DNA from 2 places in the Streptomyces sp. NBC_00876 genome. Region 2 is predicted to be linked to the other one. Evidence: predicted binding sites of a transcription regulator. Region 2 holds the regulator's gene; the other holds the start of a gene.
The links. Region 2 encodes HrcA, which represses chaperone genes, less so after heat shock. Its sites were predicted from a motif close to TTNGCACTCNGNNNNNCNGAGTGCNAA; they were not measured.
Positions count from the first base shown of each region.

Region 1 (6,935 bases), 2.1 Mb from region 2:
GTCTTCGCCCAGCTCACCGCGTTCGTCGCCGGACACGTGGCCCACGAGGTCGCCCAGGCCGCGGCCGCCCAGTCACCCGACCGGGCCACGGCCGAGGCGCTCTACCTCGCCGCCGTCGCGGCGGACGGCCACCACCCGGAACTGGCGGCCGCCCTCTCCTCGGCCGGCCGCCCGGTCACCCCCGACGCCACGTTCACCCGCTTCCTGAACCGGCTGGTCGACGGCCTGGACGCGGACTGACCAACCGGCCGGCCGGGGGCACACAAAAGACACCGACCCCCGGGGAACGAGTCCCCGGGGGCCGGTGTCGTGTACTGCTGTGCAGGAGCTACCGATCCGTCAGGATCAGAAGTCCATGTCACCGCCGGGCATGCCGCCCGGAGCGCCGCCGGCAGCGGCCTTCTCCGGCTTGTCGGCGATGACGGCCTCGGTGGTGAGGAAGAGCGCGGCGATGGACGCGGCGTTCTGCAGGGCGGAGCGCGTGACCTTCGCCGGGTCGAGAATGCCCTCGGCGATCATGTCGACGTACTCGCCGGTCGCGGCGTTGAGGCCGTGACCGATCGGCAGGTTGCGCACCTTCTCGACGACGACGCCACCCTCGAGACCACCGTTGACGGCGATCTGCTTGAGCGGGGCCTCCAGCGCCAGCTTGACGGCGTTGGCGCCGGTCGCCTCGTCGCCCGTGAGCTCGAGCTTCTCGAAGACGGCCGAGGCCTGGAGCAGAGCCACGCCACCACCGGCGACGATGCCCTCCTCGACGGCGGCCTTGGCGTTGCGCACCGCGTCCTCGATGCGGTGCTTGCGCTCCTTGAGCTCGACCTCGGTCGCGGCGCCGGCCTTGATGACGGCCACGCCGCCGGCCAGCTTCGCGAGGCGCTCCTGGAGCTTCTCGCGGTCGTAGTCCGAGTCGGAGTTCTCGATCTCGGCGCGGATCTGGTTGACGCGGCCCTGAACCTGGTCGCTGTCACCGGAGCCGTCGACGATCGTCGTCTCGTCCTTGGTGATGACGACCTTGCGGGCGCGGCCGAGCAGGTCGAGACCGGCGTTCTCCAGCTTGAGGCCGACCTCCTCGGAGATGACGGTGCCACCGGTGAGGATGGCGATGTCGCCGAGCATGGCCTTGCGGCGGTCACCGAAGCCCGGAGCCTTGACGGCGACGGACTTGAAGGTGCCACGGATCTTGTTGACGACCAGGGTCGACAGGGCCTCGCCCTCGACGTCCTCGGCGATGATCAGCAGCGGCTTGCCGGACTGCATGACCTTCTCGAGCAGCGGAAGGAGGTCCTTCACGTTGCTGATCTTCGAGTTCACGATCAGGATGTACGGGTCGTCCAGGGACGACTCCATGCGCTCCATGTCCGTGGCGAAGTACGCCGAGATGTAGCCCTTGTCGAAGCGCATACCCTCGGTGAGCTCGAGCTCCAGACCGAAGGTCTGGGACTCCTCGACGGTGATGACGCCTTCCTTGCCGACCTTGTCCATGGCCTCGGCGATGAGCTCGCCGATCTGGGTGTCGGCGGCGGAGATGGAGGCGGTCGAAGCGATCTGCTCCTTGGTCTCCACGTCCTTGGCCTGCTCCAGGAGGGCGGCGGAGACGGCCTCGACGGCCTTCTCGATGCCCCGCTTGAGAGCCATCGGGTTGGCACCCGCGGCCACGTTGCGAAGGCCCTCGCGGACGAGCGCCTGAGCGAGAACGGTGGCGGTGGTCGTACCGTCGCCGGCGACGTCGTCCGTCTTCTTGGCGACCTCCTTGACCAGCTCCGCACCGATCTTCTCGTACGGGTCCTCCAGCTCGATCTCCTTGGCGATGGAGACACCATCGTTGGTGATCGTGGGGGCGCCCCACTTCTTCTCAAGGACGACGTTGCGGCCCTTGGGGCCGAGGGTGACCTTGACGGCGTCGGCGAGCTGGTTCATGCCGCGCTCAAGACCGCGCCGGGCCTCCTCGTCGAAGGCGATGATCTTGGCCATATGAAGTGGTCCTCCCGGACAGGGGTGGATTTCTCCGGACCGAGAGGCGCCCGCGACGGACGGCCTGCCTGTCTGCCGGTTCCTTGCCCCGGCAGACCTGCGGGCCTCACCGGCCCGGTCCAAGTTTCTGTCACTCTCACCCAGAGAGTGCTAACCAATAATTAGCACTCGACCCCCGAGAGTGCAAGCGTCCTCCTCGGAGTGTGGACAGCCGTACGGGGCGCGCGGAAGCGGCCCGGGACGCACGAAGGGCCCGTACCTGTGAGGTGCGGGCCCTTCGTGCGTGAGTAGTGTCGTTGGCCGACTGTGTCGTGGCCGTGCCGGGCTCAGCCGACGGCGAGCTTGACCATGTCCGCCTGCGGCCCCTTCTGGCCCTGCGAGATCTCGAATTCAACTCGCTGACCCTCTTCGAGGGTGCGGTACCCGTCCATCTGGATCGCGCTGTAGTGGACGAAAACATCCGCACCACCGTCGACCGCGATGAAGCCGTACCCCTTCTCCGCGTTGAACCACTTGACGGTGCCCTGAGCCATGCCTAACTCCCCTATTACTGGCCCTTGCACAGGACCGCACTTCGCGGGCCCGGGTCAGAACTCACCCTCCGACAGGAGAGGGTGCGTGCGCCGGAACGCGCCGACCGCGGCCGAATGTATCTGCCCAACTGCCCTCTGCAACAGGTCAATCGGACGAGAAATCTGGGCAGCACCGATCGCCCGAAGATGAGGAATCCACAAGAATGCAGGGCAAGTCGGGCCAGGCAAAGGCGACTTATGACTCAAGGGGAGTGAACACTTTGGCTGCATCTGGTCACGGCCAGGCGCATTCTCATATGCGGGCGGCACGGGCAGCGAAGGGGACTTCCCTCACTCTACCGCGCTCAACCATGCAGAATTGCCCCCTCCGCTTCTCTCGCAGAGGGGGCAATTCCGGTGACACGGTGAAGTCGGGCCGCGGGGGCGGCCCGGACGACGGGCCCGGGGGCCCGGGGCTCAGCAGCCGCCGGCGACGGCCGGGATGATCGAGATTCCGGCGCCGTCCGGGGTGACCGCTTCCAGGCCGCCCTCGAAGCGCACGTCGTCGTCGTTGACGTACACGTTCACGAAGCGCCGCAGCTTGCCCTGGTCGTCCAGGACGCGGGCGGCGATGCCCGGGTGGTCCTTCTCCAGGGACTCGATGACCTCGGAGAGGATCGCGCCCTCGGCCGGGACCTCGGCCTGGCCGCCCGTGTAGGTGCGGAGGATGGTGGGGATACGGACCTTGACGCTCATGGTGGGTGCCCTTCCTGAAGTCTCGGGTGGTCGAACGCTTCTCAGCTGGTGGCGAGTCCGGCGGCGCGGAAGGCTTCCAGGCTCGGGCGGATCGTGGCGCTCGCCTGCGAGGTGGCGGCCACCGCGTCCAGCGTCTTGAGGCCGTCGCCGGTGTTCAGGACGACGGTGGTGAGCGACGGGTCCAGCAGACCGGCCTCGATCAGCTTCTTCGTCACGCCGACCGTCACCCCGCCCGCGGTCTCGGCGAAGATGCCCTCGGTGCGGGCCAGCAGCTTGATCGCTTCGACGACCTGCTCGTCGTCGACGTCCTCGACGGCGCCGCCGGTGCGGCGGGCGATGTCCAGGACGTACGGGCCGTCGGCCGGGTTGCCGATCGCCAGGGACTTGGCGATCGTGTTCGGCTTCTGCGGCCGCACGACGTCGAGACCGGCCTTGAAGGCGGCGGAGACCGGGGAGCAGCCCTCGGCCTGGGCGCCGAAGATCTTGTACGGCTTGTCCTCGACCAGGCCGAGCCTGATCAGCTCCTGGAGACCCTTGTCGATCTTCGTGAGCTGCGAGCCGGACGCGATCGGGATGACGATCTGGTCGGGCAGCTGCCAGCCGAGCTGCTCGCAGATCTCGTAGGCGAGGGTCTTGGAACCCTCGCCGTAGTACGGGCGCAGGTTGACGTTGACGAAGCCCCAGCCCTCGCCGAGCGGGTCGCCGATGAGCTCGGAGCAGAAGCGGTTGACGTCGTCGTAGTTGCCCTCGATGCCGACCAGCTCACCGCCGTACACCGCGGCCATGACGACCTTGCCCTGCTCCAGGTCGTGCGGGATGAACACGCAGGACCGCAGGCCGGCGCGGGCGGCGGCGGCGCCCACCGCTCCGGCGAGGTTGCCGGTGGAGGAGCAGGACAGGGTGGTGAATCCGAAGGCGCGGGCGGCCTCGACGGCGATCGCGACGACACGGTCCTTGAAGGAGTGCGTCGGGTTGCCGGAGTCGTCCTTGACGTACAGGCCGCCGGTGACGCCCAGCTCACGGGCGAGGTTGTCGGCCTTGACCAGCTTGGTGAAGCCGGGGTTGATGTTGGGCTTGTCCGCGACGTCGGAGGGGACCGGCAGCAGCGGCGCGTAGCGCCAGATGTTGTTCGGACCGGCCTCGATGCGCTTCTTCAGCTCGTCCGGGGAGCCGCTCGGCAGGTCGTACGCCACTTCGAGCGGCCCGAAACAGGACGCGCAGGCGAAAATGGGGCCGAGTTCGAATCGCTCTCCGCATTCGCGGCAGGAAAGCGCCGCGGCGGGACCGAGGTCCACGGAAGATTCGGTGTTTGCTGCAACAGTCTCAACAGCCATGATGGCGAGGCCCTTTCTCCTCATCTTCCTCGTGACGCATTTCGCCACAAGACGGAATTGGCACCTTCCCCACCTGACCTCGCGGTCGGCAGGAGGGTTGCCGGGACTTCAACGGGCCGTTCCCTCAGTCCCTCTGGATGAGCGCTATGGCACTGGATCATGGATCCAGGCGTTTATCGGCGGACGGACCCCCGGCATGCGACGGTCATCTGCGTTGTTCAAGACTGTAACCGAAGCACCGGACTGTTGAGATAGTCGTCCGAACCGCGAGATGGATCACATACAGGGAGTATCGACCGTGCTGGAAGAGGTCGAACGCTGGCTGACCAGGCGTTCCTGGTCGGCCGCCGACCGCCCGCTGGAGCGTCTCCTGGCCGCCCGGGGCCCCGGCGGGAGTGCCGCCGGCCACGGCCGTGTGAGTGTCGTCCTGCCCGCCCTGAACGAGGCGGCGACGGTCGGGGACATCGTGGCGACGATCCGGCGCGAGCTCATGGAGAAGGTCCGGCTGGTCGACGAACTCGTGGTGATCGACTCCGGCTCCACGGACGCCACCGCCGAGGTCGCCCGCCGGGCCGGCGCCCGGGTGGTGCACCGGGACGCGATCCTCCCCCGCGTCCCCGCCGCCCCGGGCAAGGGCGAGGTGCTCTGGCGCTCACTCCTGGTGACCGGCGGCGACATCGTGTGCTTCATCGACGCGGACCTGAAGGACTTCTCTGCGGACTTCGTCTCCGGCATCGTCGGCCCGCTGCTGACCGACCCGGACGTGCAGTTCGTCAAGGCGATGTACGACCGCCCCCTCGACGGGACCGCAGGCCAGGGCGGCCGGGTGACCGAGCTGGTGGCCCGGCCGCTGCTCAATCTCCACTGGCCGCGGCTGGCCGGCTTCGTCCAGCCGCTGGGCGGCGAGTACGCCGTACGCCGCTCACTGCTGGAGCGGCTGCCCTTCCCGGTCGGTTACGGAGTGGAGCTGGGCCTGCTCGTCGACGCCCTGCACACCGTCGGCCTCGACGCGCTCGCCCAGGTGGACGTCGGGGTCAGGAAACACCGCCACCAGGACGGCCAGGCCCTGGGCCGGATGGCGGCCGCCATCTACCGCACCGCCCAGCTGCGGCTCTCCCGCGGGCACCTGGTCCGACCGTCGCTGACGCAGTTCGAGCGCGGCGAGCACGGTTTCGTCCCGCACACGTACGCGGTGGACACCGAGGAACGGCCGCCGATGCGGGAGATCGAGGAGTACGTGTCACGCCGCGCGGCGTGACAACGGCCGACTTCGCACGTTTGGGCGCTTCGCGATCGGGCTAGGTTCCGCCCATGGTCTCCGAGCACGCCCTCCAGCCCGCTGCCCAGGTCCTCGTCGCGTCCAACCGCGGCCCGGTGTCGTACGCCCTGCGCGAGGACGGTTCCCTCGACGCGAAACGGGGCGGCGGCGGACTCGTCTCCGGCCTGAGCGCCGTCGACGACAAGATGTGGGTGTGCGCCGCACTCGGGGACGGCGACCGCGAGGCGGTGCGGCGCGGGGTCGGCGAGCCGGGAGTCCGGATGCTCGACATCGACGCGGACGTGCACGCCGACGCGTACAACGGCATCGCCAACTCGGTGCTCTGGTTCGTCCACCACCTGCTCTACCAGACCCCCTTCGAGCCCGTCTTCGACGCGGAGTTCCGCCGGCAGTGGGCCTCCTTCGAGACGTACAACCGGGCCTTCGCCGAGGCGCTCGCCGAGGAGGCGGGCGAGGGTGCGGCGGTCCTCGTGCAGGACTACCACCTGGCGCTGGTGCCCGGCATGCTCCGCGAACTCCGCCCCGACCTGCGGATCGGCCACTTCTCGCACACCCCGTGGGCGCCCGTCGACTACTTCCGGATCCTGCCCGACGACATCGCCGAACAGCTGCTGCGCGGCATCCTGGGCGCCGACCGGGCGGCATTCCTGACCCGGCGCTGGGCGGACGCGTTCATCGGCTGCTGCACGGAGATCCTGGGCGGCACCGGCCACACCCGGATCGGTGTGCACGGGCTCGGCGCCGACGCGGACTTCCTGCGCCGGCGCGCGCACGAGGCGGACGTGGACGAGCGGATGGCGGCGCTGCGGGAGCAGGTGGGCCCCGGCCGGAAGACGATCGTGCGGGTGGACCGTACGGAACTGTCCAAGAACATCGTCCGCGGTCTGCACGCCTACCGCGCCCTGCTCGACGGCCGGCCCGAATGGCGCGGCCGCGTCGTGCACGTCGCGTTCGCCTACCCCTCGCGGCAGGACCTGGCGGTGTACCGGGAGTACACCGCCGAGGTGCAGCGCGTCGCCGACGCGATCAACGCGGCGTACGGGACGCCGGACTGGACCCCGGTCGTCCTCCACGTCAAGGACG
Region 1 covers NZ_CP108800.1:4,747,251-4,754,185, reverse strand. The annotation lists gene OG782_RS20825 (TetR/AcrR family transcriptional regulator) at 1-240, shown strand, start outside; gene groL (chaperonin GroEL) at 346-1,971, opposite strand; gene OG782_RS20815 (cold-shock protein) at 2,298-2,504, opposite strand; gene OG782_RS20810 (MoaD/ThiS family protein) at 2,961-3,239, opposite strand; gene thrC (threonine synthase) at 3,281-4,573, opposite strand; SAM riboswitch class I at 4,591-4,717, opposite strand; gene OG782_RS20800 (glucosyl-3-phosphoglycerate synthase) at 4,872-5,831, shown strand; gene OG782_RS20795 (trehalose-6-phosphate synthase) at 5,885-6,935, shown strand, end outside.
Region 1: the regulator HrcA is predicted to act here: its motif matches at 2,133-2,159, upstream of groL (chaperonin GroEL).

Region 2 (6,935 bases):
GGATGACGCGCCAGGACCCGCTGGGCGAGAACCGGGACCAGCCGTCGGACGGGTAGCCGGTGCTGGCCGCGGCCAGTGACGAGGTCGTGGCGAACCACCGGCTGGCCCGGCGCAGCCACAGCAGCGGCGGCGCCGACGTGGTCACCAGCCGGACGACGGCGAGTCCGACCATCGCCCCCACGGCGACCAGCGCGGTCGGCAGCCAGCCGATCTCGCCGAGCAGCACACCGAGCACCGCGATGACGACGGCGCCGAGGAACGTCTCGGGCCGCACCGACTCCCTGAACGCACTCCACCAGTTGCGCGGCCCCCGCCGGCTGGCCCGCCAGCGCAGCGTGCCCAGCTCCTCCAGGATCCGCTCGTCACGGCTGTCGCGGGAATCGCCGGGGCCCGGGTCCCGGAGCACGGCAGCGGTGGCCTGCTCGATCGCGCCGAGCAGCCGGGAGCGGGGAAAGGTGAAGGGCTTGTACTGAGAGCCGCCCCGGGTCTCCCAGGGCCGCTCGGTCAGCGTGCGGACCATGTCGAGGGCCGCGTCGTACGGGGTCTGCCCACGGCCTTCCAGCAGCTTCAGCGGGACGCGGCGCAGTTGGTTGGCCCGGTGGATCTGGCGCACGATGTGCCCGACCCTGGCGTCCACGGCGGCCGGGACATCGGCCTCGGCGGCCTGGAGGACGACCAGCGGCATCACCGGCCGGTTGTCCCGGTACCGGTCGATGAGCTGCTGCACGAAATGGAAGACGGCGGAGGCCGCCTCGTTCTCCGCACTGTCCCGCCACACTTCGCGCGCCATCGCCCCGTGCCTTCCCTAGCGAAAAGAGCCAGGCACCACTCAATAACCGATGATGTGTGCGAGCCGCAGGCATTCGTCGGGATCGGTCCAGGATTGGCGGGAAGGCCCGCCGGACATCACGCGGGAAGAGTGACGAAATCGATCAATTCCTCTACCCGGCCCAGCAGTTCCGGCTCCAGGTCCCGGTAGGAGCGGACCGTGGACAGAATCCGCTGCCAGGCCGCGCCGGTGTTCTCCGGCCACCCCAGCGAACGGCACACACCGGTCTTCCAGTCCTGGCCGCGCGGCACCACCGGCCACCCGGCGATCCCCACCGACGACGGCTTCACCGCCTCCCAGACATCGATGTACGGGTGGCCGACCACCAGGACGTTCCCGTCCGAGATCTGCGCCGCGATACGCGACTCCTTGGACCCCGGCACCAGATGGTCGACGAGCACCCCCAGCCGCGCGTCCGGGCCCGGCGAGAACTCGCGCACGATCGCCGGGAGGTCGTCGATGCCCTCCAGGTACTCGACGACCACGCCCTCGATCCGCAGGTCGTCGCCCCAGACCCGCTCGACCAGCTCCGCGTCGTGCCGGCCCTCCACATAGATCCGCCCGGCCCGCGCCACCCGCGCCCGCGCCCCGGGAACCGCCACCGAACCGGAGGCCGTACGGGCGGGGCGCACCGGGCCGCCCGCCGACGGGCGCACGAGCGTCACGACCCGGCCCTCCAGGAGGAAGCCGCGCGGCGTCATCGGGAAGACCCGGTGCTTGCCGAAGCGGTCCTCCAGGGTCACCGTCGGACCCTCGGCCGTCTTCTCGCACCGGATCACCGCACCGCAGAAGCCGGTGGCGGCCTCCTCCACGACCAGATCCGGCTCGGCGGGCACCTCGGGAACGGGGGCGGACCTCTTCCACGGCGGGGTCAGGTCCGGCTGGTAGCTGCGCATCGGACGACGATAAGCGGGGAGTGGCCTACGACACGCCGAACCGGACCGCGAGGTCGTCGCGCTGCGCCCGTACGAACGCGGCGTCCACCACCGCCCCGTGCCCCGGCACGTACAGCCCGTCCTCGCCGCCCAGCTCCAGCAGCCGGTCCAGCGCCGCCGGCCAGCGCGCGGGGAACGCGTCCGGGCCCGCCTGGGGTTCACCGGACTCCTCGACCAGATCGCCGCAGAACACGATCGAGGGGGAGCCGGGCACCAGTGCCGCCAGGTCGTGGCCGCTGTGTCCCGCGCCGACGTTCACGAGCACCACCTCGCACCCGCCGCCCAGATCGAGCGTCCACTCGCCGGACACCTGGTGGTGCGGCGCCACCAGCGCATCGGTGGACTCCGCGGCGTCGTGCTCGGCCAGGCCCTGCCGCACGGCGTCGGAGTGCAGCTCGTCGGCCCCGCTCCGCAGCAGTTCCGCCATGCCGCGCGCGCCGTACACCTGCGCCCCGGCGAAGGCGGCCGTGCCCAGTACATGATCGAAATGAGGGTGGCTGAGTGCGATGTGCGTCACCCTTCTGCCGAGCAGGGACTGCGCCTGGGCGCGTACTTCCACCCCTTCACGGAGTGACGAACCGGTGTCGAAGAGCAACACCCCGTCCGTTCCGGCCACCAGTGCGACCGTTGCATCCCACACCGGAAGGCGTCGGCGGCCCACTTTGTGTCCGAGCCGCTCCCAGCCGAACTCTTCCCAAGAGGCGTCCATGGGACGACGCTATCGGCATCGACCTGCGCAGTCGCGCGGTAGCGTGGCCGGTCGCCCTTGCTAGGGGGCCACCCCGTCGCCGTACACTGGCCGGGGGATTGCTGGCACTCGTACACACAGAGTGCCAGGGCAGGACCCGGGAACGGCCCGAGAACCACCGAGGTACACAGCTGGAGGTGTGCGCGATGCTCAGCGAACGCAGACTCGAAGTGCTGCGCGCCATCGTCCAGGACTATGTCGGCACCGAGGAGCCCGTCGGCTCCAAGGCGCTCACGGAGCGGCACAAGCTGGGGGTCTCCCCGGCCACCGTCCGCAACGACATGGCGGTGCTGGAGGACGAGGGTTTCATCGCCCAGCCCCACACCAGCGCGGGACGCATCCCGACGGACAAGGGCTACCGGCTCTTCGTCGACAAGCTCGCGGGCGTCAAGCCCCTGTCGTCGCCGGAACGCCGGGCCATTCAGAATTTCCTCGACGGCGCGGTCGACCTCGACGATGTCGTGGGCCGTACCGTACGGCTGCTCGCGCAGCTGACCCGGCAGGTCGCCGTCGTGCAGTACCCCTCGCTGACCCGCTCGACCGTGCGGCACGTGGAACTGCTGTCCCTGGCCCCGGCCCGGGTGATGCTCGTGCTGATCACGGACACCGGACGGGTCGAACAGCGGCTGGTCGACTGCCCGGCGCCGTTCGGCGAGACCTCTCTCGCCGATCTGCGGGCCCGGCTCAACAGCCGGGTCGTGGGGCGCCGTTTCGCGGACGTCCCGCAGCTGGTGCAGGACCTGCCGGAATCCTTCGAGAGCGAGGACCGGGGAACCGTGTCCACCGTGCTCTCGATCCTGCTCGAAACCCTCGTCGAGGAGACGGAGGAGCGGCTGATGATCGGCGGCACCTCCAACCTCACCCGCTTCGGGCACGACTTCCCTGTGATGATCCGGCCGGTGCTGGAAGCACTGGAGGAACAGGTCGTGCTGCTGAAGCTGCTCGGCGAGGCCAAGGACTCGGGCATGACCGTACGTATCGGGCACGAGAACGCCCACGAGGGGCTCAACTCCACGTCCGTCGTCGCGGTCGGCTACGGTTCGGGCGACGAGGCAGTCGCCAAACTCGGCGTGGTCGGACCGACCCGCATGGACTACCCCGGAACGATGGGAGCGGTACGCGCAGTGGCACGTTACGTCGGACAGATCCTGGCGGAGTCGTAAGTGGCCACGGACTACTACGCCGTACTCGGCGTGCGCCGCGACGCCTCTCAGGACGAGATCAAGAAGGCATTCCGGAGGCTCGCGCGCGAGCTGCACCCGGATGTGAACCCCGATCCGAAGACCCAGGAGCGGTTCAAGGAGATCAACGCCGCTTACGAGGTGTTGTCGGACGCCCAGAAGAAGCAGGTCTACGACCTCGGCGGCGACCCGCTGTCCGCCTCCGGAGGAGGTGGCGCGGGCGGATTCGGACAGGGTGGCTTCGGCAACTTCTCCGACATCATGGACGCGTTCTTCGGTACGGCGTCGCAGCGCGGACCCCGTTCGCGCACCCGGCGCGGCCAGGACGCCATGATCCGGCTGGAGATCGACCTCTCCGAGGCGGCCTTCGGCACGACCAAGGACATCCAGGTCGACACGGCCGTCGTCTGTACGACCTGCAGCGGCGAGGGTGCCGCGCCCGGCACCTCCGCGCAGACCTGTGACATGTGCCGCGGCCGCGGTGAGGTCTCCCAGGTCACCCGGTCCTTCCTCGGCCAGGTCATGACCTCGCGGCCCTGCCCCCAGTGCCAGGGCTTCGGTACGGTCGTGCCGACCCCGTGCCCGGAGTGCGCCGGCGACGGCCGCATCCGCTCGCGGCGCACGCTCACCGTGAAGATCCCCGCAGGTGTCGACAACGGCACCCGCATCCAGCTCGCGGGCGAGGGCGAGGTCGGCCCCGGCGGCGGCCCGGCCGGTGACCTCTACGTCGAGATCCACGAGCTGCCGCACGCGGTGTTCCAGCGGCGCGGCGACGATCTGCACTGCACGGTCACCATCCCCATGACGGCGGCGGCCCTCGGCACCAAGGTGCCGCTGGAGACGCTCGACGGCCTGGAGGAGGTCGACATCCGGCCGGGCACCCAGTCCGGCCAGTCCGTCCCGCTGCACGGGCGCGGCATCACCCACCTGCGCGGTGGCGGGCGCGGCGACCTGATCGTGCACGTCGAGGTGATGACCCCGACGAAGATGGACCCGGAGCAGGAACGCCTCCTGCGCGAGCTGTCGAAACTGCGCGGCGAGGAGCGGCCCACCGGCCAGTTCCAGCCCGGACAGCAGGGCCTGTTCTCGCGGCTGAAGGACGCGTTCAACGGCCGTTAGCGCCTCTCGTCAGGATCGATGCGGTACGGGCCCGGATTATTCCGGGCCCGTACCGCATTGCGGACAAAACGTGGCAGCGGGGTGCGCATCACGGAATGGGAAGGACATGACACGATGCGGTCATGTCATCCGCATTGACCGATCTCTGCCGGTATCCGATCGTGCAGGCCCCGATGGCGGGCGGAGCCTCCTGTCCGCAGCTCGTCGCGGCCGTCGCCGAGGCCGGCGGGCTCGGATTCCTGGCCGCCGGGTACAAGACGGCGGACGGCATGTACAACGAGATCAAGCAGGTGCGCGGACTCACCGGCCAGCCCTTCGGCGTCAACCTCTTCATGCCGCAGCCGAACCTCTCCGACCCGGCCGCCGTCGAGGTGTACCGCCACCAGCTCGCGGGCGAGACCTCCTGGTACGAGACCCCGCTCGGTGACACCGACACCGGCGGCGACGACGGCTACGAGGCCAAGGTCGCCATCCTGCTCGAGGACCCGGTCCCGGTCGTCTCCTTCACCTTCGGCTGCCCCTCCCGCGACACCCTCGACGCATTCGCCGCGGCCGGTACGTACACCGTCGTCACGGTCACCTCGCCCGAGGAGGCCCAGGCCGCCCAGTGGGCGGGCGCCGACGCCGTCTGCGCCCAGGGGATCGAGGCCGGCGGCCACCAGTCCACGTTCCGCGACGACCCGCAGAGCGACGGCGGCGGGACCGGGCTGCTCTGTCTGATCACCCAGGTCCGCGAGACCGTACAGATGCCGGTCATCGCCGCGGGCGGGCTGATGCGCGGCTCCCAGATCGCCGCGGTCCTGGCGGCGGGCGCCGACGCCGCGCAGCTCGGCACCGCCTTCCTGATCTGCCCCGAGTCGGGCGCCCATCTGCTGCACAAACAGGCCCTGACCAACCCGCTGTTCGGCCGCACCACCCTGACCCGGGCGTTCTCCGGCCGCCCGGCCCGCGGCCTCGTCAACCGCTTCGTGCGCGAGCACGGGCCGTACGCGCCCGCCGCCTACCCACAGGTCCACTATCTGACCGTCGCGCTGCGCAAGGCGGCGGCCGGGGCCGGCGACGCCCAGGGCATGGCACTGTGGGCCGGGCAGGGCCACCGGATGGCGCGCGAGCTGCCCGCCGGCCGGCTGATCACCCTGCTCGCCGAGGAACTGGACGCCGCACGGACGGCAGTGAGCACAAGGAGTACACAGTGACGGCACCCGTCTTCGTCGTCGAACAGCTGCCGGACGGCCCCGGGTTCGTCCTGGAGGGGCCCGAGGGCCGGCACGCCGTCTCGGTGAAACGCCTGCACGCAGGTGAGGACGTCGTCCTGACGGACGGGCGCGGCCGCTGGGCCGAAGGCGTCGTGACGGCGGCCGAGGGCAAGGACCGGCTGCTGATCACCGGCCTGGAACCGGTCCACGAGGAACCCCTCCCCGACGTCCGCATCACCGTCGTCCAGGCACTGCCCAAGGGGGACCGGGGTGAGGTCGCCGTCGAGACGATGACGGAGACCGGCGTCGACGCGATCGTGCCCTGGCAGGCCGGGCGCTGCATCACCCAGTGGAAGGGCGACCGCGGCCTCAAGTCCCTGGCGAAATGGCGCAGTACGGCCCGCGAGGCCGGCAAGCAGTCCCGCCGCGTGCTGTTCCCGGAGGTCGCGGACGCGCTGACGACCAAGCAGGTTGCCGCACTTCTGGCCACGGCGGACTTCGCGGCCGTCCTGCACGAGGACCGGGGGTACGACAGCGAACCGCTGGCCACCGTCGCCCTGCCCGAGGAGGGCGAGATCGTGCTGGTCGTCGGCCCCGAGGGCGGCGTGTCGCCGGACGAACTGGCCGCCTTCACGGCCGCCGGAGCCCGGACCTGCCGGCTCGGGCCGACCGTGCTGCGCACCTCGACGGCCGGCACGGCCGCGACGGCGCTGCTGCTGGGGCGCACGGGCCGCTGGTCATAGGGGCGTTCCCCCGGGGCGGTTGTGGCCGCAAGAGGTCTACCGCCCCGTCAGGAGCGGTGGGAAGCTGCCCGTATGGGGACATCAAGGGCATGGGGCCGCCTGGCGGCCCGTCGTTTTCCGGCCGCGCTCTGCCTCGCCGCCGCCGCCGTCGCGGGCCTCACCGCCTGCGACCCCGCCGACGGCC
Region 2 covers NZ_CP108800.1:2,617,871-2,624,805, reverse strand. The annotation lists gene OG782_RS11525 (ABC transporter substrate-binding protein) at 1-790, opposite strand, end outside; gene OG782_RS11520 (DUF3097 domain-containing protein) at 907-1,725, opposite strand; gene OG782_RS11515 (MBL fold metallo-hydrolase) at 1,751-2,473, opposite strand; gene hrcA (heat-inducible transcriptional repressor HrcA) at 2,659-3,675, shown strand; gene dnaJ (molecular chaperone DnaJ) at 3,676-4,812, shown strand; gene OG782_RS11500 (nitronate monooxygenase) at 4,935-6,008, shown strand; gene OG782_RS11495 (16S rRNA (uracil(1498)-N(3))-methyltransferase) at 6,005-6,751, shown strand; gene OG782_RS11490 (hypothetical protein) at 6,824-6,935, shown strand, end outside.